Regions from separate parts of the Streptomyces sp. NPDC005931 genome, predicted to be linked through region 1. Evidence: riboswitches for the same ligand, from Rfam matches in the RefSeq annotation. Region 1 holds a riboswitch; the other holds the start of a gene.
What was found. A riboswitch is a leader RNA that binds a small molecule or an ion and turns the genes downstream of it on or off. The one in region 1 is predicted to bind S-adenosylmethionine.
Positions count from the first base shown of each region.

Region 2: it holds a riboswitch for S-adenosylmethionine, as region 1 does, so the genes downstream of both, ACFYOV_RS01070 (aminotransferase class V-fold PLP-dependent enzyme) here and thrC (threonine synthase) in region 1, are expected to answer to the same signal.

Region 1 covers NZ_JBIAIG010000008.1:119,797-135,415, forward strand. Annotated here, with positions in the region: gene cdgB (diguanylate cyclase CdgB) at 1-1,548, shown strand, start outside; gene ACFYOV_RS20080 (carbohydrate-binding protein) at 1,666-2,610, shown strand; gene ACFYOV_RS20085 (1-phosphofructokinase family hexose kinase) at 2,617-3,546, opposite strand; gene nagA (N-acetylglucosamine-6-phosphate deacetylase) at 3,701-4,912, opposite strand; gene ACFYOV_RS20095 (ROK family protein) at 4,912-5,856, opposite strand; gene ACFYOV_RS20100 (extracellular solute-binding protein) at 5,974-7,242, shown strand; gene ACFYOV_RS20105 (DUF3263 domain-containing protein) at 7,291-7,524, shown strand; gene otsB (trehalose-phosphatase) at 7,496-8,407, opposite strand; gene ACFYOV_RS20115 (trehalose-6-phosphate synthase) at 8,477-9,895, opposite strand; gene ACFYOV_RS20120 (glucosyl-3-phosphoglycerate synthase) at 9,998-10,969, opposite strand; SAM riboswitch class I at 11,132-11,299, shown strand; gene thrC (threonine synthase) at 11,318-12,613, shown strand; gene ACFYOV_RS20130 (MoaD/ThiS family protein) at 12,610-12,885, shown strand; gene ACFYOV_RS20135 (cold-shock protein) at 13,315-13,518, shown strand; gene groL (chaperonin GroEL) at 13,854-15,476, shown strand.
Region 2 covers NZ_JBIAIG010000001.1:235,052-250,670, reverse strand. Annotated here, with positions in the region: gene ACFYOV_RS01125 (cysteine desulfurase/sulfurtransferase TusA family protein) at 1-1,385, opposite strand, end outside; gene coxB (cytochrome c oxidase subunit II) at 1,702-2,661, shown strand; gene ctaD (cytochrome c oxidase subunit I) at 2,658-4,391, shown strand; gene ACFYOV_RS01110 (cytochrome c oxidase subunit 4) at 4,388-4,786, shown strand; gene ACFYOV_RS01105 (Ig-like domain-containing protein) at 4,918-6,171, shown strand; gene ACFYOV_RS01100 (hypothetical protein) at 6,197-6,598, opposite strand; gene ACFYOV_RS01095 (heme-copper oxidase subunit III) at 6,815-7,426, shown strand; gene ACFYOV_RS01090 (c-type cytochrome) at 7,506-8,318, shown strand; gene ACFYOV_RS01085 (Rieske 2Fe-2S domain-containing protein) at 8,315-9,367, shown strand; gene ACFYOV_RS01080 (cytochrome bc complex cytochrome b subunit) at 9,364-11,001, shown strand; gene trpD (anthranilate phosphoribosyltransferase) at 11,143-12,207, shown strand; SAM riboswitch class IV at 12,296-12,412, shown strand; gene ACFYOV_RS01070 (aminotransferase class V-fold PLP-dependent enzyme) at 12,593-13,960, shown strand; gene ACFYOV_RS01065 (Lrp/AsnC family transcriptional regulator) at 14,363-14,644, opposite strand; gene ACFYOV_RS01060 (rhomboid family intramembrane serine protease) at 14,641-15,375, opposite strand; gene ACFYOV_RS01055 (hypothetical protein) at 15,542-15,619, shown strand, end outside.

The DNA.
Region 1 (15,619 bases):
CTCGGGTACGAGCTGGCCTGCGTCAACCTCGTGCGCCCCGACGGCGACCTGGTCGTGGCCGCCTTCGCGGGCAACCCCGCCGCCGAGGCCCTCATCACCGGCCGGGTCGGCTCGCGCGAGTCCTGGGACCGCCGCCTCACCATGGGCGAGCGCTGGGGCGACCTGATCTTCATACCCCACACCGAGGGCTGGGTCCTCGACGACGACGACGTCCCGCAGTGGTACACCGACGGACCCGCTCCCCGCTTCGAGGACGAGTGGCACCCCGCCGACCGGCTCTTCGCCCCGATGTACGCCCCCGGGCCCCAGGGCGGTGGCACCTCCGGCGAACTGGTCGGCGTCCTGTCCGTGGACCGCCCGCGCAACGGCCGCCGGCCCGGCGCCTGGGGCCGCGAGGCCCTCCAGATGTACGCCTTCCAGGCCGCCATCGCCATCAGCAACGCCCGGCTGCGCGCCAACATGCAGCGCGCCCTGGTCCGCCTGGAGCGCGAGCAGCAGGCCCTGCGCGCCAGCGAGGAGAGCTTCCGGCAGGCCTTCGAGTACGCGCCCTCCGGCATGGCCATCGCCGAGATGGGCGGCGACCAGCACGGCCGCATCCTGCGCACCAACGACGCCCTGTGCCGCCTGCTCGGCCGCCCCGCCTCCGCGATGCGCCGGTACTCCTTCTCCGACCTCGTCCACCCCGAGGACATAGGCACCCTGCTGCGCACCTCCGCCGAGGGCGGACGGGCGGAGCTGCGCCTCGGCCGCCGGGACGGCAGCTACGTCTGGGTGTCCCTGCGCAACTCCGTGGTGGCCGACGCCGCCGACGGGCCCCGGTTCCTGCTCACCCACGTCGAGGACATAGAGGAGCGCAAGCGCCGCGAGCTCCAGCTCGCCCACCGCGCCTCCCACGACTCCCTCACCGGACTGCCGAACTCCGCCGAGCTGCGCGCCCGCCTCTCCGCCCGGCTCTGCCGCCAGCACCCGCTGCCCGCCGCCGTGGACTCGATGGACCCCTACGAGTCCTTCGACTCCCTGGACGTGGCCTACGGCCCCCCCGCCTTCGACCGGGGCCACGACTTCGACTTCCCGCCCGGCGCCGACGAGTACGACGCCTACGACCACCACGTGCACACCGTCGCCCCCGTCGGGGAGCACGACGACGGCACCAAGGGGCTCGCGGTGCTCTTCTGCGACCTCGACGGCTTCAAGTCCATCAACGACCGGTTCGGACACAACGCGGGCGACGCGGTCCTCATCGAGGTCGCCCGCCGACTCAGCAACGGCGTCCGCGACGGCGACACCGTTGCCCGGCTCGGCGGCGACGAGTTCGTGATCCTCGCCGACGGTCTCGGCCGGGCCGACGCCCAGGACCTCGCCGTACGGCTGCGCAACGAGATCATCCAGCCCATCCGGGCCGAGGGGCGGGCCGTGCGGGTCGGGGCCAGCTTCGGCATCGGATGGGCGCATTGCGGGATGACGGCGGACGAAGTGCTGAAGTCCGCTGACGAACGGATGTACGTCGAGAAACGATCTCGTCCCAAACAGCACAGGCGGGCCGGCTGAGCCCCAGGTCAGCGCTTTGGTGCGGTCGGAGTCACCCTTTCGGGCCATGGGAAACGGGTAGGCTCGCCATCCTCACCACTCGTACCGCACCCGACCCGCAGCTAGGAGCACCAAGGGATGACGCCCGGCAGCAACGGCGCGAGCACGCCCGAGGACGACGACCCCTTCGGCTACCTCTACGCCGACGGACAGGCCAACGGGGCCCAGCCGCCGTCCGGGGGTTACGGCTACCCGAACTCGGTCAACCGGGTGCGGGCGGTCGGCACACGCCAGTACGGCCAGCAGAGCCCCGCGGCCCAGGTGCCGCAGCAGCAGGGCGCGTACGGCAGGCCGAACCCGCACTACGCGGCGCCCGAGACGCTTCCGGGCGGCGCCACCACGGCCCAGTCGCCGCAGCCGGGGCACGGCGCGGGTGGCAACGGCGGCGGGCGCGGCCGGGGCCCCAACACCAAGGGCCTGCTGATCGGCGCGGTCGCGGTGGTCGCCGCGGTGGTGATCGGCATCGGCGTGGCCATGATCGGCGGCGACGACGAGGACAAGGGCGGCGACAACCGGGCGGACGCCACGCCGACGCAGTCGCAGAGCAGCGAGCCGAGCCCGTCGGCGAGCACGGGTGTGCAGGATGCGGCCGAGCTGCCGAAGATCGACGCGAAGGCGCTCCGCCTGGGCGGTGGTGCGGCCCTGGCGTCGGACGTCCAGGGTGCGCAGTCGGACGGCGGCATCTATGTGACCAACCTCAACCAGCCCGGTGCGTCGGTCACCTGGTCGCTCAACGGCATCCCGAAGGACGGCGCCTACACCGTCTTCGTGCGGTACAGCACCACCGACGACCCCCAGTCGATGACGCTCACCGTCAACGGCAAGCCCTTCGGCGACAAGCTGAACATGGACAACTTCACCGGCACCAAGGGCGGCGACTTCTCCAAGGGCTGGACCAAGACCTTCGCCTGGCCGACCCTCAACAAGGGCGCCAACACGATCTCGGTCTCCTGCCAGGACGGCGACAAGTGCAACGTCCTTCTGGACCAGCTGTGGCTGAAGGAGGGGCAGGTCGAGAACTGACCCGGCTCAGGCCGCGCTGGCCTCCCCCGTCACCGTGACCCGGGTCAGCAGTTCCTCGTAGGCCGCGTGAACGAACTCGCCCGCCGCGGGGGCCAGTACCGTCGCCGCCGACAGGGCGGTCGCCCGGGCCAGGCGGTCCGGCCACGGGAGGCGTTCGACCAGGGCCGACAGCAGGCCCGCCACCGCCGAGTCGCCGGCGCCCGTGGGGTTGCCGTGGAGGCGGGCCGGTGGGGTGGCGCGCCAGCGGCCCTCCGGGGTCACCGCCAGCAGGCCCTCTGCGCCGAGGGACGCGACGACCGCGCCGGCGCCCCGTCGGCGGGCGTCCTGGGTGGCGCGCAACGGCTCGTGGGAGCCGGTGAGTTCGGCCAGCTCGTCGGCGTTCGGTGTGACGATGTCGGGGCGGCCGGCCACCCCGCGGCGCAGCGGTGCCCCGCTGGTGTCCAGCAGGACCGGCACCCCGGCCGCCCTCGCCGTGCGGACCAGGCCCGCGTAGGCGCCCACCGGGACGCCCGGGGGCAGGCTGCCGCACAGGGCCACCGCCGAGGCGGAGGCCAGCAGGTCCTCGTACGCCGTCTGGAAGGCCGACCACTCGGCGGGGGTGATCGTCGGACCGGGCTCGTTGAGCTGGGTGGTGGCGCCGGAGCGCTCGTCGACCACGGCGACGGTGCGCCGGGTCGTGCCGGACACCGGGACCAGCGCGTCCACCAGGCCCGGCACCTCGGCGAGCCGGTCCCGCAGGAGGCGGCCGGTCGGGCCGCCCGCGAAGCCGGTGACCGTCACCACGTGCCCGAGTGCCGCGAGCACCCGGGCGACGTTGACGCCCTTGCCGCCGGGGCGTTCCGTCACCTCGGAGACCCGGTGCGAGGCGCCCGGCCGCAGGGACGGCACGCGGTGCGTGATGTCGAGAGCGGTGTTCAGCGTGACCGTGAGGATCACCTGGGCCGACCTCCCCCGCAGAAGCGATCAAGAAAAAGGCAGTCAATGCGTCGCCGGAACAGGTCTTTCTCCTGTTCGGAGCCTGATCATGCCAAAGAGACGGCGGTCGGCCCACCCCTGGGACCGGCCGCCGTCCCGACGACGCACGGGACGATCAGCCCAGTGGGGGAGCGACCACCCATTCGCCCCGCCGCATCACACCCCTGAGGGCGAAGTCCGCGTCGAGGAGGACCAGGTCGGCGTCCTTGCCGGGCTCCAGGGAGCCGACGCGGTCGGCCATGCCCAGCAGCCGGGCCGGGTTGGCGGACAGGGCGGCCACGGTGTCCTCGACCGACAGGCCGTCGACCGTCACCGCCCGCTGGAAGGCGCGGTCGAGGGTGAGCGTCGAGCCCGCGATGGAGCCGCCCTCCACCAGGCGGGCCACGCCGTCCGCGACCTCGACCTCCAGCGGGCCGAGCATGTAGTGGCCGTCGCCGAAGCCGGCCGCGTCCATCGCGTCGGTGATGAACGCCACCCGCCCCGGGCCCGCGTGGTGGAACGCCAGCTGGAGCGCGGCCGGGTGCAGATGGGTGCCGTCGTTGATCAGCTCGACGGTGACCCGCTCGTCCTCCAGCAGCGCGGCGATCGGGCCGGGGGTGCGGTGCCCCAGCGCCGGCATCGCGTTGAACAGGTGCGTGGCGACCGTCGCGCCCGCGTCGACGGCCTGCACGGTCTGCTCGTAGGTGGCATCGGTGTGGCCGACCGCCGCGATCACGCCGAGCTCGGCCAGCAGGCGCACGGAGTCGAGGCCGCCGGGCAGTTCGGTGGCGAGGGTGACCATCTTCGCCCGGCCCCGCGCGGCGTCGATCAGCTTGCGGACCTCGGTGGGGTCCGGGTCCCGCAGCAGTTCCCCGGAGTGCGCGCCCTTGCGGCACGGGGAGATGAACGGCCCCTCGAAGTGGATGCCGGCGATCTCGCCCTGCTCGGCCAGCTCGCTCAGCAGACCGGCGCGCCGGGCGAGGAAGTCCATGTCACCGGTGACGGTCGAGGCGACCAGCGTGGTGGTGCCGTGCAGGCGGTGGGTGTGGATGCCCTTGAGGACGTCGTCGACCGTCCCGGAGGTGAAGGACGCCCCGCCGCCACCGTGGTTGTGGAGGTCGACGAAGCCGGGGACCAGCCAGTGTCCGGTGACGTCGATCACCCGGGCGTGCTCCGGGGCCGCCGCGCCGATGCGCGTGCCGTCGACGACCACCCGGCCGTCCTCCACGGTCCCGGTGGGCAGGACCACGCGGGCGCCGGCGAGCACCGTGGGCGCTCCGGCGGTCGCGGGCCGCGGGTGGTCCGTGGCGGGTCGCGCAGTTCCCCGCGCCCCTGGGGCGTTGGCCATCAGGCGCTTACCTCCGTACGGTCGGTGTGGTCAAGGAGATCCCAGGCCAGGAGCCCGGCGCCGAGGCAACCCGCGGTGTCACCGAGGGCCGCGGGGACCAGGGACGGCAGCCTCTGGAAGGTGACCCGTCGCCCGACGGCCTCCCGGAGCGGTGTGAACAAGGTTTCCCCCGCTTCGGCCAGCCCGCCACCGATGATCAGCGTGCGCGGGTCCAGCAGGGTGAGCGCGGTGACCAGCCCGTCGGCGAGGGCGTCCACCGCCTCCTGCCACACCTTCCGGGCCCGCGCGTCGCCCGACTCGACGGCCTTGGCGCAGTCGGCCGCGTCCGCACCCGGGTCGCCGCAGGAAGCGGCCCAGGCCTCGCCGACCGCCGCGGCGGAGGCGAACCGCTCCAGGCAGCCGCGCTGACCGCACGGGCAGGGGGCGCCCCCGGGCCGTACGACGATGTGGCCGATCTCGCCCGCGAAGCCGTGCGCGCCCGCCTCCACCCGGCCGTCGATGCCGATGGCACCCGCGATGCCGGTGCCCAGCGGGACGAACAGGAAACGGTCGGCGCCCCGGCCCGCCCCGATCCGCCCCTCGGCGAGCCCGCCGGCCCGCACGTCGTGGCCGAGGGCGACGGGCACTCCGCCGAGCCGCTCGGCGAGCAGGGCGCGCAGGGGGACGTCGCGCCAGCCGAGGTTCGCCGAGTAGACGGCGACGCCCTCCGCCTCGTCGACGATGCCGGGTACGGCGACGCCGGCGGCTGCCGCGGGCCCGCCGTGGTGGGCGATGCCGTGGGCGCGCAGGTCGGCGGCGAAGTCGAGGACGTCCGCCACGACCGCGTCCGGGCCGCGTCCGCGTCCGGTGGACCGGCGGGCCCGGTACAGCAGCTCGCCGCCCGCCCCGACCAGTGCGGCCTTCATCCCGGTGCCGCCCACGTCCAGGGCGATGACATGTTTCACGCAGACAGTGTGACCCCGGGACCCACGAGAGGTCTAGTCCACTCGCGTGGTGTAGACCTTATTCCGACTATCGAAAAGTTTCGGATGGCAGCAGTGCCAGGGTTGGGGCGAACAGCAGTGCAGCGGCGGATCGGGGCAAGGGTGATCGCGGTGGTGTCCGCGCTGGGACTGGCGGGCGTGCTCGCCGGCTGCGGCACCGGCGGTGGTTCGTCCGACGTGACGCTGAGGCTGGTCGCCGCCGACTACGGCGACAGCGCGGCCAACAGCTCCAGGAAGTACTGGGCCGGCCTGGTGGAGGACTACGAGGCCGCGCACCCCGGGGTGAAGGTCGAGGTCAGCGTCTATTCCTGGAACGACGTCGACCGCAAGGTCAAGGAGATGGTGGACGCCGGCGACCCGCCGGACCTGGCGCAGATCGGCGCCTACGCCGACTACGCGGCCGAGGGCCTGCTGTACAAGGCGGACGAACTGCTCTCCATACCCGTGCAGGCCGACCTGGTCTCCCAGCTGGCCACCGCGGGGCAGGTCAACGGCGTGCAGTACGGCATGCCGTTCGCGTCCTCCACGCGCCTGCTGTTCTACAACAAGGCGCTGTTCGCCGAGGCCGGCGTCACCCCGCCGCGCACCTGGGAAGGGCTCGCCACGGCCGCGCGGGCGCTGAAGGCGAAGGGCGTGAAGTACCCCTACGCGCTGCCGCTCGGCCCGGAGGAGGCGCAGGCCGAGACCATGCAGTGGCTGCTCAGCGGCAAGGGCGGCTACACCGACACGCTCGGCGGCTACGCCATCGACTCCGCGCAGAACGTCGAGACCTTCACCTGGCTGAAGGAGGAACTGGTCGACGAGGGCCTGACCGGTCCGGTAGCGCCCGGCAGGCTGGACCGGGCCGACGCGTTCGCGGCGTTCGCCGCCGGTGACGTCGGCATGCTCAACGGGCATCCCTCGCTGATGGGCATGGCGAAGAAGAAGGGCGTCGACTTCGGCATGGTGCCGACGCCGGGGGTCGACGGCGAGACCTCGTCCACGCTGGGCGTCGCCGACTGGATGATGGCCTTCAACGAGCACGGTCACCGCGACGCGATCGGCGACTTCCTCGACTTCGTCTACAGCGAGGAGAACGTGCTGGAGTTCTCCCGCGAGTACAACCTGCTGCCGGTCACCGCGTCCGCGTCCCAGGCGATGCAGGCGTCCGGCAAGGACAAGGACCTCGAGCCCTTCCTGGACCAGCTGCCGACCTCGGAGCTCTACCCGGTCGGTGCGACCTCCTGGGCGGCCGTCAACGCGGCGGTCAAGAAGCAGATCGGCCGGGCGGTCACCGCCGACGGCAGTCCCGCGGACGTGCTGGCCGGCCTCCAGGCGACGGCGACGCGCGCGGAGGACGCGGAGTAGCCGGGGCGCGGGGCGGCCGTTGTCGGTGGCCCGGGTTACCGTGCGGGCATGGACGAGGAAGGGCTGGGCCGCAGGGAACGGGACGTCCTCGCGCTGGAGCGCCGCGGGTTCACCGGCCCCGGCGCGAAGGAACGGGCGATACGCGAGGAGCTGGGCCTGGCCCCGGTGCGCTACTACCAGCTGCTCAACGCCCTCCTCGACGACCCCCGCGCCCTCGCCCACGACCCGGTCACGGTCAACCGCCTGCGCAGGGTCAGGGACGCCCGCCGGGCGGAGCGCTGAGCGGACCCGGCGGCCGGCCCAGGCGCGCCGCCAGCGCGTGCAGCAGACCCACGACGCCCTCGGGACCGGGGACGACCACGTCGGCGCGGTCGCGCAGTTCCCCGACCTCGTCGCTGCCGCTGCACACCAGCAGCCCGGGGACGCCGTCGGAGCGGAGCTTGTCCACGGCGGCGTAGGCCGGCAGATCACCCAGGTCGTCGCCGGCGTACAGGACGCAGCCGGCGCCGATCTCGCGGGCGTACTCCATGAGGGCGACGCCCTTGTCCATGCCCGGCGGACGCAGTTCCAGGACCATGCGGCCGGGCTCGACGACCAGACCGTGGCGGGTGGCGAGGTCGGTCAGGGGTTCGCGCAGCGCCTCGAAGGCGGCCTGGGGATCCTCCGCCCGGCGGGTGTGGACGGCCACCGCCCGGCCCTTCTCCTCGATCCACGTCCCGCGCCACGCCCCGACCCGGTCCAGCAGCCCCGGCAGCTCCGCGCGGGCGGAGGCGACCCCGGGATGCGGCGCGGGAGCGGTGACGGTGCCGCTGACCGCGTCCCAGCGCTCGGCGCCGTAGTGGCCGAGGACGACCAGGTGCTCGAGGCCGGGCACGCCCGCGAAGCCGCCGTAGCGCACCGCGACGCCGGGCGGGCGGCCGGTGACCACCGCCACGGCGGCCACCTTCGGCGCGAGCGCGGCGAGCGCCGGGACCGCGTCCGGGTGGGCGCGGGCCTGCTCGGGGTCGGGCACGATCGGTGCGAGCGTCCCGTCGAAGTCGAGGCCGATCAGTGCCCTTCCCGGCCGCGCGAGGAGCGCTTCCAGCCCCTCCCGCCCGGCCCGCGTCGCGGGCACCGGCAGGGTGTGCGTGGCCTTCGGGTCCGTGGAGTCCGTGTGGCTGCCCATACGCCCAACCTATCCACGCCCGCGCCCTCCCACGCATGGCGTGACCGGCCGTCCGGGGACGGCCGGGCTTCAGTCCCGCAACGCGTTCAGCTGGTCCAGGAACCACCGGCCCGGGGGCAGCGCGGTCGCCGCCTCGGCCAGGCGCTTGCTGCGGGAGACCCGTTCCTCGCGGCCCATGGTGAGGCCCTCGTGCAGGGCGTCCGCCGTCTCCAGGACGTCGTAGGGGTTGACGGGGATCGCGTCCTCGCCGAGCTCCTCGTACGCGCCGGCCTCCCGGGACAGCACCAGGGCGCAGCCCGCGTCGGAGACGACCGGGACCTCCTTGGCGACCAGGTTCATCCCGTCGCGCACGGGGTTGACCAGGGCCACGTCCGCCAGCCGGTAGGCGGCCAGGGAGCGGGCGAAGTCGTCCTCGAGGTGCAGCAGCACCGGCCGCCAGCCCGGCGTTCCGTACCGTTCGTTGATCTCCCCGGCGACCCGCTCCACCTCGGCCGTGTAGTCGCGGTACACGGCGAGGTCCTGCCGCGAGGGGTAGGCGAAGGCCACGTGCACGACGCGTTCGCGCCACTCGGGGCGGTCCTCCAGGAGCTGCCCGAAGGCGAGCAGGCCGCGCACGATGTTCTTGGACAGCTCGGTGCGGTCCACCCGCACCACGGTCCGGCGCGCCGTGCCGTCGGGTGCCGTGCCGATCTCGCGGCGCAGCGCGGTGATCCGCTCCTCGACGTCCGCCTCGTGGGACCGGGCGCGCAGGAAGTCCGCATCCGCCCCCAGCCCGTGCACGCCCACCCGCGTGTCGCCGAGCCCGCCCGCGAACTGCTCGCAGCACGCGGTGAACGCGTCCGCCCAGCGGCGGGTGAGGAAGCCGAGCCGGTCGGCGCCCAGCATGCCGCGCAGCACCTGGGCGGCGATGTCGCCGGGCAGCATGCGGAAGTACTCCGGCGGGGCCCACGGCGTGTGCGAGAAGTGACCGATGCGCAGGTCGGGGCGGAGGGCGCGGAGCATCCCCGGGACCAGGGTCAGGTGGTAGTCCTGCACCACCACCGCGGCGCCCTCGGCCGCCTCCTCGGCCAGCGCCTCGGCGAAGGCCCGGTTGTAGCTCTCGTACGACGCCCACTGCCGCCGGAACTCCGCGTCGAAGACGGGCTCCAGCGGGGTCTGGTAGAGCATGTGGTGCACGAACCACAGCACCGAGTTGGCGATGCCGTTGTACGCGTCGGCGTGCACGTCCGCGGGAATGTCCAGCATCCGCACGCCGTCCTCGCCGACCCCGCGCCGCACGGCCTCGCGGTCGCCGTCGGACAGCGCCGAGCACACCCACAGCGCCCCGGCGTCCGGCCCGATCGCCGACAGCCCGGAGACCAGCCCGCCGCCCCCGCGTTTGGCCCGCAGCGACCCGTCCCCGCCCACCGTGTACGAGACCGGCCCGCGGTTCGACGCGACCAGCACCTGAGCACCCTGAACTGCCTGAACAGCCTGCGTGGAAGCCATACGCCTCAACCTAGCCCCGCCCCGGAACGCTCAAACGTACGGATCGGCCGTATACGGCCGGACGCGTTCCCGGGCCCGCGGCGGCCACTTCGCGGCGCTTCCTCAGGCCACCCTGCGGGCCTGGTACTCCGCGATCTCCGCCATGGGCGGCCGCTCCTCGGTGTCCACCGAGTACGTACGCGGCTCGAACCCGTCGCCGGACCGCTCGAACTGGGTCAGCGCCGGGCGGATCAGGTGGCCGCGGGCCAGGCGCAGCTGGGCGGTGCGGTAGATCGCGGCGGCCATGCGGCCGAGGGCCTGGCCGTCCTGGTGGCGGTGCTTGCGCACGCCCACGTCGACCTGGGCCAGTGCGTCGAGGCCCACCAGGTGCAACGCGTCGACGAGCATGCCCAGCTCCACGCCGTAGCCGACCGGGAAGGGCAGCCGCTCCAGCAGGGAGCGGCGGGCCGCGTACTCGCCGCCGAGGGGCTGCACGAAGCCGGCGAGCTGCGGCCAGTGCATGTTCAGCAGGGGCCGCGCCATCAGTTCGGTGACCCGGCCGCCCTGCCCGGCGGCGGCCGTGCCGGAGGCGGGTCCGCCGGTCACCGTGAGGGGACGGTCGTACATGGCCTTCACCAGGGCCACGTCCGGCTCGGTGAGCAGCGGCCCGACGATGCCGGAGACGAAGTCGGAGGAGAACTCGCGCAGGTCGGCGTCTATGAAGCAGACGATGTCGCCCCGGGTCACCAGCAGCGAGCGCCACAGCACCTCGCCCTTGCCCGGCACGGCCGGGACGCGCGGCAGGATCGCGTCCCGGTGCACCACGGTCGCGCCCGCCGCGGCGGCCACCTCGGCCGTGCGGTCGGTCGACCCGGAGTCCACGACCACGATCTCGTCGACCAGCGGCACCTGGAGCACCAGGTCGTGCCGGACGACCGCGACGATGTCGCCGACCGTCTCCTCCTCGTTGAGCGCGGGCAGCACCACGCTCACCGTCTGCCCGGTGGCGCGCTTGGCGGCCAGGATCCGGTGCATCGGACGGTCGGCCACGGACCAGGAGCGTTCGATCAGCCAGCGCTCGACTTCTTCCAGCACCTTCCGCTGCTCCTCACCTGTGTGATCCATCTCGCGGTTCGGACGACTATCTCAACTGTCCTGGCCTTCGGTTACAGTCTTGAGCAACGCGGATGACCATTGCACGTCGGGGGCCGCGACCCAGCGTCCGCCAGAAACACCAGCGGAAACACAACCGAATACAGCTCATCCAGAGGGGCAGAGGGACACGGCCCGATGAAGCCCCGGCAACCCTCCAGCCGGTTCTCGTAGCCGATCACCGCGACAGCGGCGGTCGCTCCAGCGAGGCTCCCGGCTAGGGAAGGTGCCAAATCCGTCTCACGGCGAGATGCGTCGTGAGGAAGATGAGGAGAAAGGGCCTCGCCTCACATGGCTGTGCAGACTGTTGCAAGCACCACCGATTCCCCCGCCGGCTCCGTCGACCTGGGCCCCGCCGCAGCGCTCTCCTGTCGCGAATGCGGCCACCGCGTCCCCCTCGGTCCGGTCTTCGCGTGCGAGGAGTGTTTCGGCCCGCTGGAGATCGCCTACGACTTCTCGGCCCACGACACCGAGGAGCTCCGCAAGCGCATCGAGGCGGGCCCCGCGAACATCTGGCGCTACGCGCCCCTGCTGCCCGTCCCCGCCGACGTGGCGACCAAGCCGAACCTCAACCCGGGCTGGACCGAGCTGGTGCAGGCCGACAACCTCGCCCGTGAGCTCGGCGTCGAGCCCGGCAGGCTCTTCGTCAAGGACGACTCCGGCAACCCGACGCACTCCTTCAAGGACCGCGTCGTCGCCCAGGCCATCGAGGCCGCCCGCGCCTTCGGTTTCACCACCCTGTCCTGCTCCTCCACCGGCAACCTGGCCGGCGCCGTCGGTGCCGCCGCCGCCCGGGCCGGCTTCCGCTCCTGCGTGTTCATCCCGCACGACCTGGAGCAGGGCAAGGTCGTCATGGCCGCCGTGTACGGCGGTGAGCTCGTCGGCATCGAGGGCAACTACGACGACGTGAACCGCTTCTGCTCCGAGCTGATCGGCGACCCGGCCGGCGAGGGCTGGGGGTTCGTCAACGTCAACCTGCGGCCGTACTACGCGGAGGGCTCCAAGACCCTCGCGTACGAGATCTGCGAGCAGCTCGGCTGGCGGCTGCCCGACCAGATCGTCGTCCCGATCGCCTCCGGCTCGCAGCTGACCAAGATCGACAAGGGTCTCCGGGAGCTGATCGAGCTGGGTCTGGTCGAGGACCGGCCGTACAAGATCTTCGGCGCGCAGGCCGAGGGGTGCTCTCCGGTCTCCGCCGCGTACAAGGCGGGGCACGACGTGGTCCGGCCGCAGAAGCCGAACACCATCGCCAAGTCGCTGGCCATCGGCAACCCGGCGGACGGGCCGTACGTGCTGGACATCGCCCGCCGCACCGGCGGCGCCGTGGAGGACGTGACGGACGAGCAGGTCGTCGACGCGATCAAGCTGCTGGCCCGTACGGAGGGCATCTTCGCCGAGACGGCGGGTGGCGTGACGGTCGGCGTGACCCGCAAGCTGATCGAGAACGGTGTCCTCGACCCGGCGCTGACGACGGTCGTGCTCAACACGGGCGACGGCCTGAAGACCCTCGACGCGGTGGCCGGCACCGGTCCGACCGCCACCATCCGCCCCACCCTGGACTCCTTCCGAGAGGCTGGCCTCGCATGAGCGTGACCGTTCGCATCCCCACCATCCTGCGCACCTACACCGGCGGGCAGGCCGAGGTGAGCGCCGAGGGCGCCACCCTCGCCGAGGTCATCGAGGACCTGGAGAAGAACCACACCGGGATCGCCGCCCGCGTCCTCGACGACCAGGGCAGGCTGCGCCGGTTCGTCAACGTCTACGTCAACGACGACGACGTGCGCTTCGAGCAGGGCCTGCAGACGGCCACCCCGGAGGGGGCCGGCGTGTCGATCATCCCGGCCGTCGCCGGCGGCTGATCATTACCTTCGGTAACCACGATTACCGAGTGTTCATCGAATTGCCCCCTCCGTAAGAGAAGCGGAGGGGGCAATTCCATTGGATTGAGCGCGGTAGAGTTGGGGAACGCGCTCCTGATCCACTGATCGGGAACCCTGAATTCCTGCCGCAGACCCGACAAGATGTAGCCAAAGTGTGGGCCCCTTTCGCGGCTTTTGTGCCCTTTGCGTAGCCCGACTTGCCCTGAATTCAGGTGAATTGTCGCCACATTCCGGACCGGTGTCGTCCAGAATTCTCGTCCGATTGACCTGTTGCAGACGGCAGTTGGACAGATACATTCAGCCGCGGTCGACGCGTTCCGGCGCACGCCCCCAACCGTGGGGGGTGAGGTCTGACCCGGGTCCGCGAAGTGTGGATCTGTGCAAGGGCCAGTAATAGGGGAGTTAGGCATGGCTCAGGGCACCGTCAAGTGGTTCAACGCGGAGAAGGGGTACGGCTTCATCGCGGTCGACGGTGGTGCGGATGTTTTCGTCCACTACAGCGCGATCCAGATGGACGGCTACCGCACCCTGGAAGAGGGCCAGCGGGTCGAGTTCGAGATCTCGCAGGGCCAGAAGGGCCCGCAGGCCGACATGGTTCGCGTCACCGCCTGAACGCGCTACCAGCCGCACGCATCTTCTGCTGACGAAGGGCTCGCACCTCCCGGGGTGCGAGCCCTTCGCCGTGCCCGGGACCTGCGCGGCGACGCGGCGCGCACCTTGTTCGCGCGCGGCTGAGCGCCCCCGCCGAACCCCGGAGGCGCTTGCACTCGCATGGGCAGAGTGCTAATCATTGGCGTTAGCACTCTGAAGGTGAGAGTGACAACGTAAGGACCGGGTCGGTGAGGCCACGGGCCGGGTGGGGCAAGGAACCCCCGGCCGGGGCCGTCCGTCGCGGGCGCGGGCGCGGTCCGAAGTAATCACCCCCAGTCCTGGAGGGACCACTTCACATGGCCAAGATCATCGCGTTCGACGAGGAGGCGCGGCGCGGCCTCGAGCGCGGCATGAACCAGCTCGCGGACGCCGTGAAGGTGACGCTCGGCCCCAAGGGCCGCAACGTCGTCCTCGAGAAGAAGTGGGGCGCGCCCACGATCACCAACGACGGTGTGTCCATCGCCAAGGAGATCGAGCTCGAGGACCCGTACGAGAAGATCGGCGCCGAGCTGGTTAAGGAAGTCGCCAAGAAGACGGACGACGTCGCCGGTGACGGTACGACCACCGCGACCGTCCTCGCCCAGGCGCTCGTGCGCGAGGGTCTGCGCAACGTGGCCGCCGGTGCCAACCCGATGGCCCTGAAGCGCGGTATCGAGAAGGCCGTCGAGGCCGTCTCCGCCGCCCTGCTGGAGCAGGCGAAGGACGTCGAGACCAAGGAGCAGATCGCTTCCACGGCCTCCATCTCCGCCGCCGACACCCAGATCGGCGAGCTCATCGCCGAGGCCATGGACAAGGTCGGCAAGGAAGGCGTCATCACCGTCGAGGAGTCCCAGACCTTCGGTCTGGAGCTGGAGCTCACCGAGGGTATGCGCTTCGACAAGGGCTACATCTCGGCGTACTTCGCGACCGACATGGAGCGTATGGAGGCCGTCCTCGACGACCCGTACATCCTGATCGCGAACTCCAAGATCTCCTCCGTCAAGGACCTGCTCCCGCTTCTGGAGAAGGTCATGCAGTCGGGCAAGCCGCTGCTGATCATCGCCGAGGACGTCGAGGGCGAGGCCCTGTCGACCCTGGTCGTCAACAAGATCCGCGGCACCTTCAAGTCCGTCGCCGTCAAGGCCCCGGGCTTCGGCGACCGCCGCAAGGCCATGCTCGGCGACATCGCCATCCTCACGGGCGGCGAGGTCATCTCCGAGGAGGTCGGTCTCAAGCTGGAGAACGCCACTCTCGACCTGCTGGGCAAGGCCCGCAAGGTGGTCATCACCAAGGACGAGACCACCATCGTCGACGGTGCCGGCTCGGCCGACCAGGTCGCGGGCCGTGTGAACCAGATCCGCGCCGAGATCGAGAACAGCGACTCGGACTACGACCGCGAGAAGCTCCAGGAGCGCCTGGCGAAGCTCGCCGGCGGCGTCGCGGTCATCAAGGCCGGTGCCGCCACCGAGGTGGAGCTCAAGGAGCGCAAGCACCGCATCGAGGATGCCGTGCGCAACGCCAAGGCGGCCGTCGAGGAGGGCATCGTCGCCGGTGGTGGCGTGGCCCTGCTCCAGGCCTCCCAGGTGTTCGAGAAGCTGGAGCTCGAGGGTGACGAGGCGACCGGTGCCGCCGCGGTGAAGCTGGCCCTGGAGGCCCCGCTGAAGCAGATCGCCGTGAACGCCGGCCTCGAGGGCGGTGTCGTGGTGGAGAAGGTGCGCAACCTGACCCCGGGCCACGGCCTGAACGCCGCGACCGGCGAGTACGTCGACCTGGTCAAGGAAGGCATCATCGACCCGGCGAAGGTGACCCGTTCCGCGCTGCAGAACGCCGCCTCCATCGCCGCGCTGTTCCTCACCACCGAGGCCGTCATCGCCGACAAGCCGGAGAAGACCGCGGCCCCGGCCGGCGGCGGCATGCCGGGCGGTGACATGGACTTCTGATCCCCCGCGGATCGGACCCGTCCTTACCGGTACCGAGGGCGGCACTCCCTGGACGACAGGGGGTGCCGCCCTCGGGCGTGTCCGCGCACCGTCCAGGGGCGTGCGCGGGATCACACGCGAGCGGGGCGGAGCCGGGGAATGAC
Region 2 (15,619 bases), on a different contig from region 1:
GAGACCCGGCGGACCACATAGGCCGAGCCCCGGTCCGCCGGCTCCTCACCCACGTACTGCTGCCCCCGCATCTCGCACCACGCCGGGATGTCCAGCCGGGCCGCCTCGTCGTCCGCGAGGACCCGCACCGTGCCGCCCACCGGCACGTCCCCGATGACCTTGGCGAGCTCGATCACCGGGATCGGGCACCGCCGTCCCCGCGCGTCCACCACCAGCGCGTCGTCCCCCCGCCCGGTGCCGCCCGCCGCCGCGCCGACCGGCGCCCCGAGCTTCTCCCGCGTCCCGGCCACCGCCCCGGGCAGGACGGACAGGAACCGCTCGACCTCCTCCCTCGGCGTCCCGGCCGGCAGGGAGACCCGCACATTGCCCTCGCTGAGCACCCCCATGGCCTTCAGCACGTGGCTGGGCGTCAGGGTGCTGCTCGTGCACGAGGAACCGGACGACACCGAGAAACCGGCGCGGTCCAGCTCGTGCAGCAGTGTCTCCCCGTCGACATAGAGACACGAGAAGGTGACGATCCCGGGCAGCCGGCGCTCCGGATCGCCGACCACCTCCACGTCCGGCACCCGATCCGGCACGCCCGCCCGGATCCGGTCCGTCAGTTCCCGCAGCCGCGCCGACTCCTCGGCCGCCTCGGCCCGCACCGCCCGCAGCGACGCCGCCGCCGCCACGATCGCCGGCAGGTTCTCGAAACCGGCCGCCCGCCCCGACTCCCGTTCGTCCACCGGCCCCTGGGGCGCGAACCGCACGCCCTTGCGCACCACGAGCAGGCCCACGCCCGAAGGCCCGCCCCACTTGTGGGCGCTCGCCGCGAGCAGCGACCAGTCGCCCCGCACCGGACCCCAGCCCAGCGACTGGGCCGCGTCCACCAGCAGCGGCACCCCCGCCACCCGGCACGCCTCGGCCACCTCCGCCACCGGCTGCACCGTGCCCACCTCGTGGTTGGCGGACTGGAGACACGCCAGCGCCGTGTCCGGCCGCAGTGCCTCGGCGTAGGCGGACGGCGCCACCGCGCCGGTGCGGTCCACGGCGACCTCGGTGACCGTCCCGCCCTCGGCCTCGTGCACCTGGGCGGCGTGGAGCACCGACGAGTGTTCGACCGCCGACACGATCAGGTGGCGTCCGACGCGCCGCCGCCCGGCCAGCGCACCCGCCGTCCCGGAGTGCACCGCCCGGGTGCCGGACGTGGTGAACACCAGCTCGTCCGGGCGGCATTCCACCGCCTCCGCCGCCGCCTCGCGCGCCGCGTCCAGCAGCATCCGGGCCCGCCGCCCCTCCCGGTACAACCGCGCCGGATCGGCCCAGCCCTCGTCGAGGGAGGCCATCAGGGCCTGGCGGGCGACGGGATGGAGCGGGGCACCGGAAGCTGCATCGAAGTAGGCCACACGGCAACGTTAGATCGCCGGCCGGGGCGGCGGACCCGAAGGGGCGGCGACATCCGTGCGAACCATGCGAAGTACGGGCACCCGCGACACACGGGTCATCTCCGAGTCATCGGGCGCCCGGTTCTGCCCTCTCCCACCCCTTCGGGGTGACCGGCGGCGCGTATGCCGACCCTCCCCGCGACCCCCCGGAGAGCGTCGGCTAGGGTTTGGTCCGCATAAACATCCAAACCCCTGCCCGACGCAGGGCGGCGACCGACCAGCGAGAAGGCCAGGCCGCAGCCGTACAGCGCGGGCGAGACTCTCGGGAAGGCGCTACGTGAGTCCCAACGGCTCCGACCGCTCGCCGCGGCGCCCGATGCGGCGGAAGCTGCTGCAGGCACTGACCGCGGGCCTGGTCCTGGCGACCGCCACAGGTTGCACATGGGAGGACTTCCCCCGCCTTGGCATGCCCACCCCCACCACGGAAGAGGCTCCGCGGATCCTCTCCCTGTGGCAGGGCTCCTGGGCCGCCGCGCTCGCCGTGGGCGTGCTGGTGTGGGGCCTGATCCTGTGGAGTGCTTTCTTCCACCGGCGCAGCCGCACCAAGGTCGAGGTTCCTCCGCAGACCCGGTACAACATGCCCATCGAGGCGCTGTACACGGTGGTTCCGCTCATCATCGTCTCGGTGCTCTTCTACTTCACCGCCCGTGACGAATCCGAGCTGCTGAAGCTCGAGAAGAAGCCCGACGTCACGGTCAACGTGGTCGGCTTCCAGTGGAGTTGGTGCTTCAACTACGTCGAGAACGTCGAGGGTTCCACGGGCGACGCAGGGTCGTCCAAGGAACTCGAGGCGATCCCCGACCGCTACAAGGAGGCGTTCCCGGCCGACGCCGGCGGCGTCTACGACTGCGGCACCCCCTCCACCCGCAACCCGCAGACCGGCAACCCCGGGCCCACCCTGTGGCTGCCCGAGGGCAAGCGGGTCCGGTTCGTCCTGACCTCTCGTGACGTCATCCACTCCTTCTGGGTGGTGCCGTTCCTGATGAAGCAGGACGTCATCCCGGGCCACACCAACGCCTTCGAGGTGACCCCCAACAGGCAGGGCACCTTCCTGGGCAAGTGCGCCGAGCTCTGCGGCGAAGACCACTCCCGGATGCTGTTCAACGTGAAGGTCGTCTCCCCCGAGCGTTACGAGCAGCACCTGAAGGACCTCGTGAAGAAGGGGCAGACCGGTTACGTGCCCGCGGGTATCCCGCAGTCGGGCCACGAGAAGAACCGGGAGTCGAACATCCTGTGAGCATCCTCAACGAACCCCAGGGTGCCGCGGCAGGGTCCCACTACGAGGACGAACTGCCGGTGCGGCGCCAGAACCGTGGCAGTGTCGTGGTCAAGTGGCTGACGACCACCGACCACAAGACGATCGGCACGCTGTACCTCGTGACGTCGTTCGTGTTCTTCTGCATCGGTGGCCTCATGGCGCTCGTCATGCGGGCCGAGCTGGCCCGGCCGGGCCTGCAGCTGATGTCGAACGAGCAGTTCAACCAGGCGTTCACGATGCACGGCACGATCATGCTGCTGATGTTCGCGACGCCGCTGTTCGCCGGTTTCGCCAACTGGATCATGCCGCTCCAGATCGGCGCGCCCGACGTGGCGTTCCCGCGGCTGAACATGTTCGCCTACTGGCTGTACCTGTTCGGCTCGCTGGTCGCGGTGGCCGGCTTCCTCACCCCGCAGGGCGCGGCCGACTTCGGCTGGTTCGCCTACGCCCCGCTGTCGGACGCGGTCCGCTCGCCGGGCATCGGCGCCGACATGTGGATCATGGGTCTGGCGTTCTCCGGCTTCGGCACCATCCTCGGCTCGGTCAACTTCATCACCACGATCATCTGCATGCGCGCCCCCGGCATGACGATGTTCCGCATGCCGATCTTCACCTGGAACGTGCTGCTGACCGGTGTGCTGGTCCTGCTGGCCTTCCCGGTCCTGGCCGCGGCGCTCTTCGCGCTGGAGGCGGACCGCAAGTTCGGCAGCCACATCTTCGACTCGGCCAACGGCGGCGCGCTGCTGTGGCAGCACCTGTTCTGGTTCTTCGGCCACCCCGAGGTGTACATCATCGCGCTGCCGTTCTTCGGCATCATCAGTGAGGTCATCCCGGTCTTCTCCCGCAAGCCGATGTTCGGCTACATGGGCCTGATCGGCGCGACCATCGCCATCGCGGGTCTGTCGATCACGGTGTGGGCGCACCACATGTACGTCACCGGCGGTGTCCTGCTGCCGTTCTTCTCCTTCATGACGTTCCTGATCGCCGTCCCGACCGGTGTGAAGTTCTTCAACTGGATCGGCACCATGTGGAAGGGCTCGCTCAGCTTCGAGACCCCGATGCTGTGGGCGATGGGCTTCCTGATCACCTTCACCTTCGGTGGTCTGACCGGTGTCATCCTGGCCTCGCCGCCGATGGACTTCCACATCTCCGACTCGTACTTCGTGGTGGCGCACTTCCACTACGTCGTCTTCGGCACCGTGGTGTTCGCGATGTTCGCCGGCTTCCACTTCTGGTGGCCGAAGTTCACCGGCAAGATGCTGGACGAGCGCCTCGGCAAGATCACCTTCTGGACGCTGTTCATCGGCTTCCACGGCACCTTCCTGGTCCAGCACTGGCTGGGTGCCGAGGGCATGCCGCGCCGGTACGCGGACTACCTCGCGGCCGACGGCTTCACCGCCCTGAACACGGTCTCGACGATCGCCTCGTTCCTGCTCGGCCTGTCGGTCCTGCCGTTCTTCTACAACATCTGGAAGACGGCCAAGTACGGCAAGCCGGTCGGCGTCGACGATCCGTGGGGCTACGGCCGCTCGCTGGAGTGGGCGACCTCCTGCCCGCCGCCGCGGCACAACTTCGTGAAGCTGCCGCGCATCCGCAGTGAATCCCCGGCGTTCGACCTGCACCACCCGGAGATCGCCGCGCTCGACGAGCTCGAGAACATCGGTCACGGCGAGAAGGCCCTCGCCGGCGGCAAGGAGGCCGGCAAGTGAAGATCCAGGGCAAGATGTTCATGTGGCTGGGCGTCTTCATCCTCGTCATGGCGGTCGTCTATGGCGTGTGGTCGAAGGAGCCGGCCGGCACCACCGCCCTCTTCCTGGCCTTCGGCCTGGCCGTGATGATCGGCTTCTACCTCGGCTTCACGGCCAAGCGGGTCGACGTCGGCGCACAGGACAACAAGGAGGCGGATGTCGCGGACGACGCCGGCGAGGTCGGGTTCTTCAGCCCGCACAGCTGGCAGCCGCTCTCCCTGGCGCTCGGTGGCGCCCTGGCCTTCACCTCGGTCGCGGTCGGCTGGTGGCTCATGTACTTCTCGGCGCCGCTCATCCTGATCGGCCTGTGGGGCTGGGTCTTCGAGTACTACCGCGGTGAGAACCGCACCCAGTAACACGCCGTACGGCACTCAGGGGCCCGGACACTCCGACAGGAGGGTCCGGGCCCCTGCGTTCGCCGCAATCTGCATCACTCGATCGAGTTGCCCAGCGCGCCGGAGTTGACGCGGCTCCCTAGCGTGAGGTCATGAGACCACGCACCCGCACCGTAGTCGGCTGCACGCTGCTGGTGATCGCCCTCGGCGCGGGCGTCACCGGCTGCGGCGCCGCCGGCGACCCGCTGTCCGCCGAGCCGTACGACGCGGCGGACCACATCTCCTTCACCGGCCTGGGGGAGGACGGCGAGAAGGCCGATCCGGACAAGCCGCTGGAGGTCGTCGCCGAGGACGCCGACGGCCGCATCACGGACGTCACCGCCGTGGACGCCGCAGGACGCTACGTGGCGGGCGAACTCTCCGCCGACGGAACCCGCTGGCACAGCACCTCCCCGCTCGCCGCCGACGCCCGCTACACGGTGCGGGTGAGCACCGAGAACGAGGACGGCGCACCGGGCCGCGAGGTCGTCTCCTTCACCACCGGCAGACCCACCACCAAGCGCCTCGGCGTCACCTTCGGTCCCCGGGCGGGCACGTACGGCGTCGGCCAGCCCGTCACCGCGGAGCTGAGCATGCCGGTCACCGACCCCGCACAGCGGGCCGTGGTGGAGCGCGCCCTGAAGGTCCGGTCCACGCCCGCGGTGAGTGGCGCCTGGCACTGGGTCGACGACCGCAAGCTCCACTACCGCCCCAAGGAGTACTGGCCCGCCCACGCCACCGTCCAGGCCCGCAGCAACCTGGAGGGCATCAGGATCGACGACCGCGTCCGGGGCGGCAGCGTCAAGCCGCTGACCCTGCGCACCAGGGACCGCGTCATCGCCGTCACCGACGCCGCCGCCCACGCGATGACCGTCTACCGCAACGGCGAGGAGATCAAGAAGATCCCCGTCACCACCGGCAAGCCCGGCTTCGAGACCCGCAACGGCGTCAAGGTCGTCCTGGCCAAGGAACGCTTCGTCCGCATGCGCAGCAGCACCGTCGGCATCGCCGAGGGCTCGGCCGAGTCGTACGACCTGCCGGTCCACTTCGCCACCCGGGTCACCTGGAGCGGCGAATACGTGCACGCCGCCCCCTGGTCCGTGGGCTCGCAGGGCTACGCCAACGTCAGCCACGGCTGCGTCGGGATGAGCACCGACAACGCCCAGTGGTTCTTCGACACCGTGCGGGAGGGCGACGTCGTGGAGGTCGTCAACTCCGACGGCGACACCATGGAGACCTTCGGCAACGGCTACGGCGACTGGAACCTCTCCTGGGAGAAGTGGCGCGAGGGCAGCGCCGTGGTGGGCGCCGGGCCCGACGCCCCGCGCTCCGAGGACACGGCGCGGCTGCGTCCCCAGTCGGCGTGAGGGCCGGGACCGCGGCGAACGCCGCTCAGGCGCTCAGGGCGCTCTTCGGCCGCAGCAGCGAGGCCAGGGCGGAGGCGAACTCCACCGGCTCCACCGGGAGCGTCACAGCGGCCTCGGCGCGGCTCCAGGTGGCCAGCCAGGCGTCCTGGGGCCGTCCGATCAGCAGCAGCACCGGCGGGCAGTCGAAGACCTCGTCCTTGATCTGCCGGCACAGCCCCATGCCGCCCATCGGCACGGCCTCGCCGTCCAGCACGCAGACGTCGACGCCGCCCCGTTCCAGCTCTGCGAGGACCGCCGGCACGGTCGCGCACTCCAGGAACTCCACGACGGGGACGTCCGGGGCCGGCCGCCGGCCGGTGGCGAGCCGCACCTGCTCCCGGGTGTTGGCGTCGTCGCTGTAGACCAGCACCGTGGCGGTCGCCTGCATTGTTCCTCCACGCATCGAGAGTGAGGCACGGCATTGTCGGGAACTTCGGGTACCGATGGCGCGGATGCTACTCCTTCCGCCCGCCTGTCAACACCGGTTCGCACACGACTTCGACGGGTCGCCCGGTAGGGCCATCCGGGCAGTACAGAGGGGCCGAACACACCGAACGGCACCCCCCGGGGTGAGGGCGGGATAAGCGACCGACATAATGTCGGCGTGGCGACAGCAACGACAGTAGATACCGGGCACGCGCACCCGTCGGTCAATCGGCCGAACCTCACCAGCGTCGGAACCATCATCTGGCTGAGTTCCGAGCTGATGTTCTTCGCGGCCCTCTTCGCGATGTACTTCACCCTGCGATCGGTGACCGGGCCCGACTTCTGGTCGGAGAAGGCCGACGCCCTGAACTTCCCGTTCTCGGCGACGAACACCACGATCCTGGTGCTCTCCTCCCTCACCTGCCAGCTCGGCGTGTTCGCCGCCGAGCGCGGTGACGTGAAGAAGCTCCGGATGTGGTTCATCGTCACCTTCATCATGGGTGCGATCTTCATCGGCGGTCAGGTCTTCGAGTACACGGAGCTGGTCAAGCACGAGGGCCTGTCGCTCTCGTCCGACCCCTACGGCTCGGTCTTCTACCTGACCACCGGCTTCCACGGCCTGCACGTGACGGGCGGTCTGATCGCCTTCCTGCTGGTCCTCGGCCGGACCTACGCGGCCCGGAGGTTCACCCACGAACAGGCGACCGCGGCCATCGTCGTGTCCTACTACTGGCACTTCGTCGATGTCGTCTGGATCGGCCTCTTTGCCACGATCTACATGATCAAGTAGCCGGGCTCGCATCCGCCGCGCTCCCGCAGCGCACCAACCAGAAGCATCGACGCAGAAGATCCTGACACCGGGGTAATCCGTGAAAAAGCTCTCCGCACGACGACGCCACCCGCTGGCGGCGCTCGTCGTCCTACTCCTCGCGCTGGCATGCACCGGGGGGCTGTACGCCGTGTTCGCGCCCGCGGACAAGGCGCAGGCCGACGAAACCGCCCAGTCCCTCACCATCGAGGAGGGCAAGAAGCTCTACTCGGTCGGCTGCGCCAGCTGCCACGGCACCGGCGGTCAGGGCACCACCGACGGCCCGCCCCTGGTGGGCGTGGGCGCCGCGGCCGTCGACTTCCAGGTGGCCACCGGCCGTATGCCGGCCGCCACCTCGAAGGGCGCGCAGCTGCCGCGCAAGAAGCCGGTCTACACCCAGGCCGAGATCGACCAGCTGGCGGCGTACGTCGCCTCCCTGGGCGCCGGCCCCGCGGTGCCGGCCGAGGAGCAGTACGGCCCGCAGGGTGCCGACATCGCCAAGGGCGGTGAGCTGTTCCGCAACAACTGCGCGCAGTGCCACAACTTCACCGGCAAGGGCGGTGCCCTCACGGACGGCAAGTACGCGCCGGGCCTGGAGGACGTCGACCCGAAGCATGTCTACGAGGCCATGCTCACCGGCCCGCAGAACATGCCCTCCTTCCCCGACACCACCCTGCCGGAGCAGAACAAGAAGGACATCATCGCGTACCTGAACGCGGTCAACAGCGATGAGAGCGAGAGCCCCGGCGGTCTTGAGCTGGGCGGGCTCGGCCCGGTCAGTGAGGGCCTGTTCGGCTGGATCTTCGGTCTCGGTGGTCTGATCGCCGTCGCTGTGTGGGTCGCCGCTCGGACCGCAAAGGCCAAGAAGTCATGAGTAGCCAAGACATCCCTGAAGAGAACCTGCCCGCCGCGCAGGACACCGGCGCGGTGCGCGTCGCGGACGAGAAGGACCCGTTCGCCGACCCCGGCCTGCCGCCCCACGAGCACCGGATCCAGGACATCGACGAGCGGGCCGCCAAGCGGTCCGAGCGCGCGGTCGCCCTCATGTTCACGGCGTCGATGCTGGCCACCATCGGCTTCATCGCCTCGTTCGTGGCCATCCCGGTCGACAAGATCGTCTACATCTTCCCGCTCGGCCACATCAGCGCCCTGAACTTCGCGCTCGGCGTGACGCTCGGCATCGCGCTGTTCGCCATCGGCGCGGGCGCGGTCCACTGGGCCCGCACGCTGATGTCGGACGCGGAGCTCACCGACGAGCGCCACCCGATCGCGGCCGAGCCCGAGGTCAGGGCGAAGGTCATGGACGACTTCCGCCAGGGGGCGAAGGAGTCGCAGCTCGGCCGGCGCAAGCTGATCCGCAACACCATGTTCGGCGCGCTCACCCTGGTGCCGCTGTCCGGCCTCGTGCTGCTGCGCGACCTCGGGCCGCTGCCGGAGAACAAGCTCCGCCACACCCTGTGGTCCAAGGGCAAGCTGCTGGTCAACATGAACACCAACGAGCCGATGCGTCCCTCGGACATCGTGGTCGGCTCGCTCACCTTCGCCAAGCCCGAGGGCCTGGAGGAGCACGACCACAGCTTCAACAACGAGATCGCCAAGGCCGCCCTGATGCTCGTCCGCATCCAGCCGGGCGACATCAAGGACAAGCGCACGCTCGACTGGTCGCACGAGGGCATCCTCGCGTACTCGAAGATCTGCACCCATGTCGGTTGCCCGATCTCCCTGTACGAGCAGCAGACGCACCACGTCCTGTGCCCGTGCCACCAGTCCACCTTCGACCTCTCCGACGGTGCCAAGGTCATCTTCGGCCCCGCCGGTCACGCACTGCCGCAGCTGCGCATCGGCGTGAACGACGAGGGCTACCTCGAAGCGCTCGGTGACTTCGACGAGCCCGTCGGTCCTGCATTCTGGGAGCGCGGATGAGCACCAACACGAGTACCGAGTCCCGCTCTCGCGGGAAGGCACCGGCCGGCGAACGCGTCGCCGACTGGGCCGACGGCCGGCTGGGGATCTACTCCCTGGCCAAGGCCAACATGCGCAAGATCTTCCCGGACCACTGGTCCTTCATGCTGGGCGAGATCTGCCTCTACAGCTTCCTGATCATCATCCTCACGGGTGTGTATCTGACGCTGTTCTTCCACCCGTCGATGAACGAGGTGGAGTACCACGGCAGCTACATCCCGATGCAGGGGCAGCTGATGTCGGAGGCGTACGCCTCGACCCTGGACATCAGCTTCGACGTGCGCGGCGGTCTGCTCATCCGGCAGATCCACCACTGGGCGGCGGTCATCTTCCTGGCCGGCATGTTCGTCCACATGATGCGCGTCTTCTTCACCGGCGCCTTCCGCAAGCCGCGCGAGATCAATTGGCTGTTCGGCTTCCTGCTGTTCGTGCTCGGCATGTTCACCGGCTTCACCGGCTACTCGCTGCCGGACGACCTGCTCTCCGGCACCGGTGTCCGCTTCACCCAGGGTGCGATCCTGTCCGTGCCCATCGTCGGCACGTACATCTCGATGTTCCTGTTCGGCGGGGAGTTCCCGGGCACCGACTTCGTCGCCCGGTTCTACTCGATCCACATCCTGCTGCTGCCGGGCATCATGCTCGGCCTGGTGGTGGCGCACCTGATCCTGGTCTTCTACCACAAGCACACGCAGTTCGCGGGTGCCGGACGGACCAACAAGAACGTCGTCGGCATGCCGCTGCTGCCGGTCTACATGGCCAAGGCCGGAGGCTTCTTCTTCCTGGTCTTCGGCTTCACCGCGCTGCTGGCCGGCATCGCCTCCATCAACCCGATCTGGAACCTGGGCCCCTACCGCCCGGACATGGTCTCCACCGGAGCCCAGCCCGACTGGTACATGGGATTCGCCGAGGGCCTGGTCCGCGCCATGCCCGGCTGGGAGGTCAACTTCTGGGGCCACACCCTGGTCCTGGGCGTCTTCATCCCGCTGGTGCTGTTCGGCCTCTTCCTCGGCGTCATCGCGCTCTACCCGTTCATCGAGTCCTGGATCACCGGGGACAAGCGCGAGCACCACATCCTGGACCGGCCGCGCAACGCCCCGACCCGTACGGCCTTCGGTGTCGCCTGGGTCACCGGCTACATCATCATGCTGATCGGTGGTGGCAACGACATCTTCGCCACTCACTTCAACCTGTCGATCAACGCGGTCACCTGGTTCGTCCGTATCGGCTTCTTCGTCGGTCCGGTCGTGGCGTTCGTCGTCACCAAGCGGATCTGCCTCGGCCTCCAGCGCCGGGACAAGGACAAGGTGCTGCACGGCCGTGAGTCCGGCATCATCAAGCGCCTGCCGCACGGTGAGTTCATCGAGGTCCACGAGCCGCTCAGCCAGGAGCAGCTCTACACCCTCACCGCGCACGAGCAGTACAAGCCGGTCGAGATCGGCCCGACGGTCGACGAGAACGGCGTCCGGCGCAAGGTCAAGGGCTCCGAGAAGCTGCGCGCCAAGCTCAGCAAGGCGTACTACGGCGAGGAGTCCCAGATCCCGAAGCCGACCGTCGAGGAGTACAAGGAGATCACGAGCGGCCACGGCCACCACTGATCGCTGCGCTCGCCACGCAACGGAGGAGGGGCCCCGTCCGGTGTTCGGACGGGGCCCTTCGCCGTGCCCGGGGCTGGATAGGGTGGAGCCGTCGAGATCCGCGTCCCGCAGTGCGGGACACTTCTGACCCAGGAGCGGCTGATGAGCGCTGTGACCCCCGCTGGAGGCGACACCGCGGCGGGCCGCTCCTGGCCCGCCCTGCTGAACGGCCTGCTGGACGGCCGGGACCTGTCCGCCGACGACACCGCCTGGGCGATGGACCTGATCATGCGCGGTGAGGCGACCGACGTGCAGATCGCCGGGTTCGCGGTGGCGCTGCGGGCCAAGGGCGAGACCGTCGACGAGATCACCGGCTGCGTACGGGCGCTGTACGACCACGCCAACGTGATCGACGTGCCCGGCGCGACGGTCGACATCGTCGGCACCGGTGGGGACGGCGCCAAGACGGTCAACATCTCCACGATGTCCTCGATCGTGGTGGCCGGCACCGGTGCGAAGGTCGTCAAGCACGGCAACCGGGCCGCGTCCTCGGCGTCCGGTGCCTCCGACGTCCTGGAGAAGCTCGGCGTGAACCTCGAGCTGACCCCGCGGCGGGTCGCCGAGGTGGCCGAGGAGGCCGGGATCACCTTCTGCTTCGCGGTCAAGTTCCACCCGGCGCTCCGCCACGTGGCCGCCGCGCGCGGGCAGCTCGGCATCCGGACGGTGTTCAACTTCCTCGGTCCGCTGGCCAACCCGGCCCGGGTGAAGGCCCAGGCCGTCGGGGTCGCCGACCCCCGGATGGCGCCGATCATGGCCGGTGTCTTCGCCGGGCGCGGCCACTCCTCACTGGTGTTCCGCGGTGACGACGGCCTGGACGAGCTGACCACCACCGCCACTTCCCGGGTGTGGGTGGTCCGCGACGGCAAGGTGACCGAGGAGACCTTCGACCCGCGCGACGTCGGCATCGAGCTGGTGCCGGTCGAGGCGCTGCGCGGCGCCGACGCCTCGTACAACGCGGAGGTCGCCCGGCGGCTGCTGGACGGCGAGCCGGGGCCGGTGCGCGACGCCGTGCTGCTGAACTCGGCGGCGGCACTGGTGGCGCTGGAGCCTGGCACCGGGACGCTCACCGAACAGATCCGCACCGGGATGGACAGGGCCGCGGAGGCGATCGACTCGGGCGCCGCGAGGCGGGTGCTGGACCGCTGGGTGGCGGTCAGCAACGCCTGACACCGCACACGGATGTGACCAAGGGCGCGGTCCGCATGCCGGACCGCGCCCTTGCGCATGCGGGAGTGTGTGGCAAGATCTGGGATCAGGTCATGAGCGACAGCCATCAGGCCCCGGCCGGCTGTCCGGCAACCCTCCGTCCGTGGCGGGGTGCCCCGGGTGAGGACCAGGCCGTGAGCAGCAAGGCCCACGGCAAGCGCGGACCCCTCGCACACTGTGGCACGTGTGGGGCCAGGGGTCCTGGTCGTTCGAGGGAGCCTTCCGTGAGCAAGCGAATGCGCTAGGGCCGCAGAGCCCCGCCTCCGCGTCCCCTTTTTCACCCCTGCAGCGCTGGAGCGACGTGCGCTCGCGCGGGGGTCCCGCCCGCCTCTCCGGGAGTTCAGCCATGCCTCTGTCCACCCCTGCCGCCGCTCAGTCCGTCGGTGCTCCGCTGCCCGTGCTGGGCGCGGACGTCACCGTCCCGCTCGTCACCGGCGGCGAGGTCACCTACGCCGCGCTCGACTACGCCGCGAGCGCCCCCGCGCTGAAGCGGGTGTGGGACGACGTGGCCGCGTACGCGCCCTACTACGGCAGCGTCCACCGCGGCGCCGGATACCTCTCCCAGCTCTCCACCGACCTGTTCGAGAACGCCCGCCGGACCGTCGCCGGCTTCCTCGACTGCCGTGCCGACGACCAGGTGGTGTTCACCCGGTCCACCACCGACTCCCTCAACCTGCTCGCCACCGCGCTCCCGGCCGGATGCGAGGTCTTCGTCTTCGAGACCGAGCACCACGCCTCCCTGCTGCCCTGGCGCGGGGCCCGGGTCACCTGCCTGGACGCCCCGCGCAGCCCGCTCCGGGCGGTCGAGACGCTGGAGCGCGCCCTCGCCGCCCGCGACCCCCACGGCCCGGCCCTGGTCTGCGTCACCGGCGCCTCGAACGTCACCGGCGAGCTGTGGCCGGTGCGGGAACTGGCCGCCGCCGCGCACGCGCACGGTGCCCGGATCGTCCTGGACGCCGCCCAGCTGGCCCCGCACCACCCGGTGAGCGTGCGCGAACTCGACGTCGACTGGGTCGCCTTCTCCGGGCACAAGCTGTACGCCCCCTTCGGCTCCGGAGTCCTCGCCGGCCGCTCCGACTGGCTGCGGGAGGCACAGCCCTACCTCGCCGGGGGCGGCGCCAGCCGCCGGGTCACCCGGAGCGCGGACGGGGGAGTGGACGTCGAGTGGCACGACGGCACGGCCCGCCACGAGGCCGGCTCGCCCAACGTGATCGGCGCCCACGCGGTCGCCTCCGCCTGCACGGCGCTCGCCGAGGCCGGGTTCGACGCGCTGATCGCCCACGAGGAGCGGCTGATCCGCACGGTGCGCGAAGGACTCGCGGACGTGCCCGAGGTGCGGTTCCTGTCCCTGTTCGGGGACGGCGCCCCGCGGGTGGGCGTCCTGTCCTTCGTGGTCGAGGGCTGGAACAGCTCCCACTTCGCCGCCGCGCTGTCCGCCGAGTACGGCATCGGCGTACGGGACGGACTGTTCTGCGCCCACCCGCTGGTGCGCACGCTGCTCGGCGGGGACCCGCGGAACCAGGGCGAGTGCGGCGCCCCCGAGGCGGCGCCCGGCGAGAAGTCCCTCAACGCCATCCGGGTCAGCTTCGGCGCGGGTACCCCGGACGAGCACGTCGAGCGGTTCGTGCGGGCCGTGAGGGAACTCGTGCGGGACGGGGCGCGCTGGACCTACCGCACCGAGAACGGTCGGTGCGTGCCGGACACCTCGGCGTGACCTGCGGTCGGCGCCCCGGGGATGCGCCCGTGCGCGCGCCGGCAGTCGGGTGCCAGGGAGGACCGTCCGCAGGGCGCGGTCCGTGGCGTCGGTGAGGAGTCCGGCCCCGCGGAGCTGGGCCTGAGCGGCGGGTATCGGGGCGGGCAGGACGTCGTGGCGGGCGTCTGTGCCCGGCACCTCCGTGGGCGCCCGCGCCCGAGCGTCCGGCGGGGTCCTGTACGGGCCGGGCCGGTCCCTCCGGCCGGAACAACTCGCGCCCTGCGGAGAGGAGTCCGGAGCCGTCGGTGTCGGGCGGCCGCGCCCCGGCGCCCGGAGCGTCGGGGGCCGACGGCGACGCCGCGGATGCGCGTGCCGAACCCCGCGTCCGTGGCGTGATCCGAACGACCGGCCCCGGAACCAGTGCTAGTTGTCCAGGCCGATCGCGAACGCCGCCTCCAGGTCGTGCTGGGAGTACGTGCGGAACGCCACGTGCGTGTCCGTCGCCTCCACGCCCGGGATCTTGCTGATGCGGCCCGGGATGATCTCCGCCAGGTCCTCGTGCTCCTTGACCCGGACCATGGCGATCAGGTCGTACGTCCCGGTCACGGAGAAGACCTCGCTGACGCTGTCCAGCGCCGCGATCCGCTCCGCGATCTCGGGGATCCGGTCCACGCTGGTCTTGATGAGGACGATCGCGGTGATCACGGCTGGTTCTCTCCCTCGGTGGCCGGAGCAGGGGCGACCCTCACTCTAGTCGCCCGTCCGAAGCGCACCCACGCCCAGCCGAAGCCCAGTGCGAAGCCCACCAGGTGCGCCAGATACGCCACCCCCGGCCCATCGGACGCCCGCTCTGCCGCCGCCCACTGCAACGCCGCCCAGAACGGCAGCACCACCCACGCCGGGAACCGCACCGGCAGGAAGAACAGGAACGGCAGGAGACTGGTGACCCGGGCCCGGGGGAAGAGGAACAGGAAGGCGCCGAGGACCGCCGAGATCGCTCCCGAGGCACCGACCAGGGACTGCCCGGAGTCCGCGTTGGCGGCGGCGTAGCCCAGCAGGGCGAGGTAGCCGCAGCCCGCGTAGCACAGGGTGAACTGCACGCGGCCCATCCGCTCCTCGGTCATCGCCCCGAAGACGTGGAGGAAGAGCAGGTTGCCGAGCAGATGCACCCAGCTGCCGTGGACGAACAGCGCGGTGGCGGGGGTGAGGAGCGCTCCCGGGGAGCCCTCGAACAGGTCTGCGGGGATCACTCCCCAGCGCCGGAAGTATTCCCGCTGCGCGGCGAGCAGGTCGTCGCCGGAGCCGTAGGCCGGATTGAGGCCCGAGCCGGGCCCGAGCAGGAAGACCAGGCAGCACAGGACGATGAGGGAGTGGGTCACCGGGGCCGACGGGCGCCGGACCGACCTGACGGCCGGCGCGCTCCAGTTGCGGATCATGGACACAGAGCATGACGTAACCGGGCGCAACCGCACAGATCGCCTCGCCGCCGTGGACAGGCGGGCGGCGAGGACCCGCCAGGCCGTAGGGTTACGAGCCACACGCACCGGGCGACCGGCGCGTCGCCGACAATGGAAGACCCTAGAAGGAAAGAGCACAGTCACGATGACGGTTCCCCTGCCGACCGCCACGACGCGGTGGCGCTGCACCCTCTGCGGCAACCTCACGCGGTTCGACGTGACC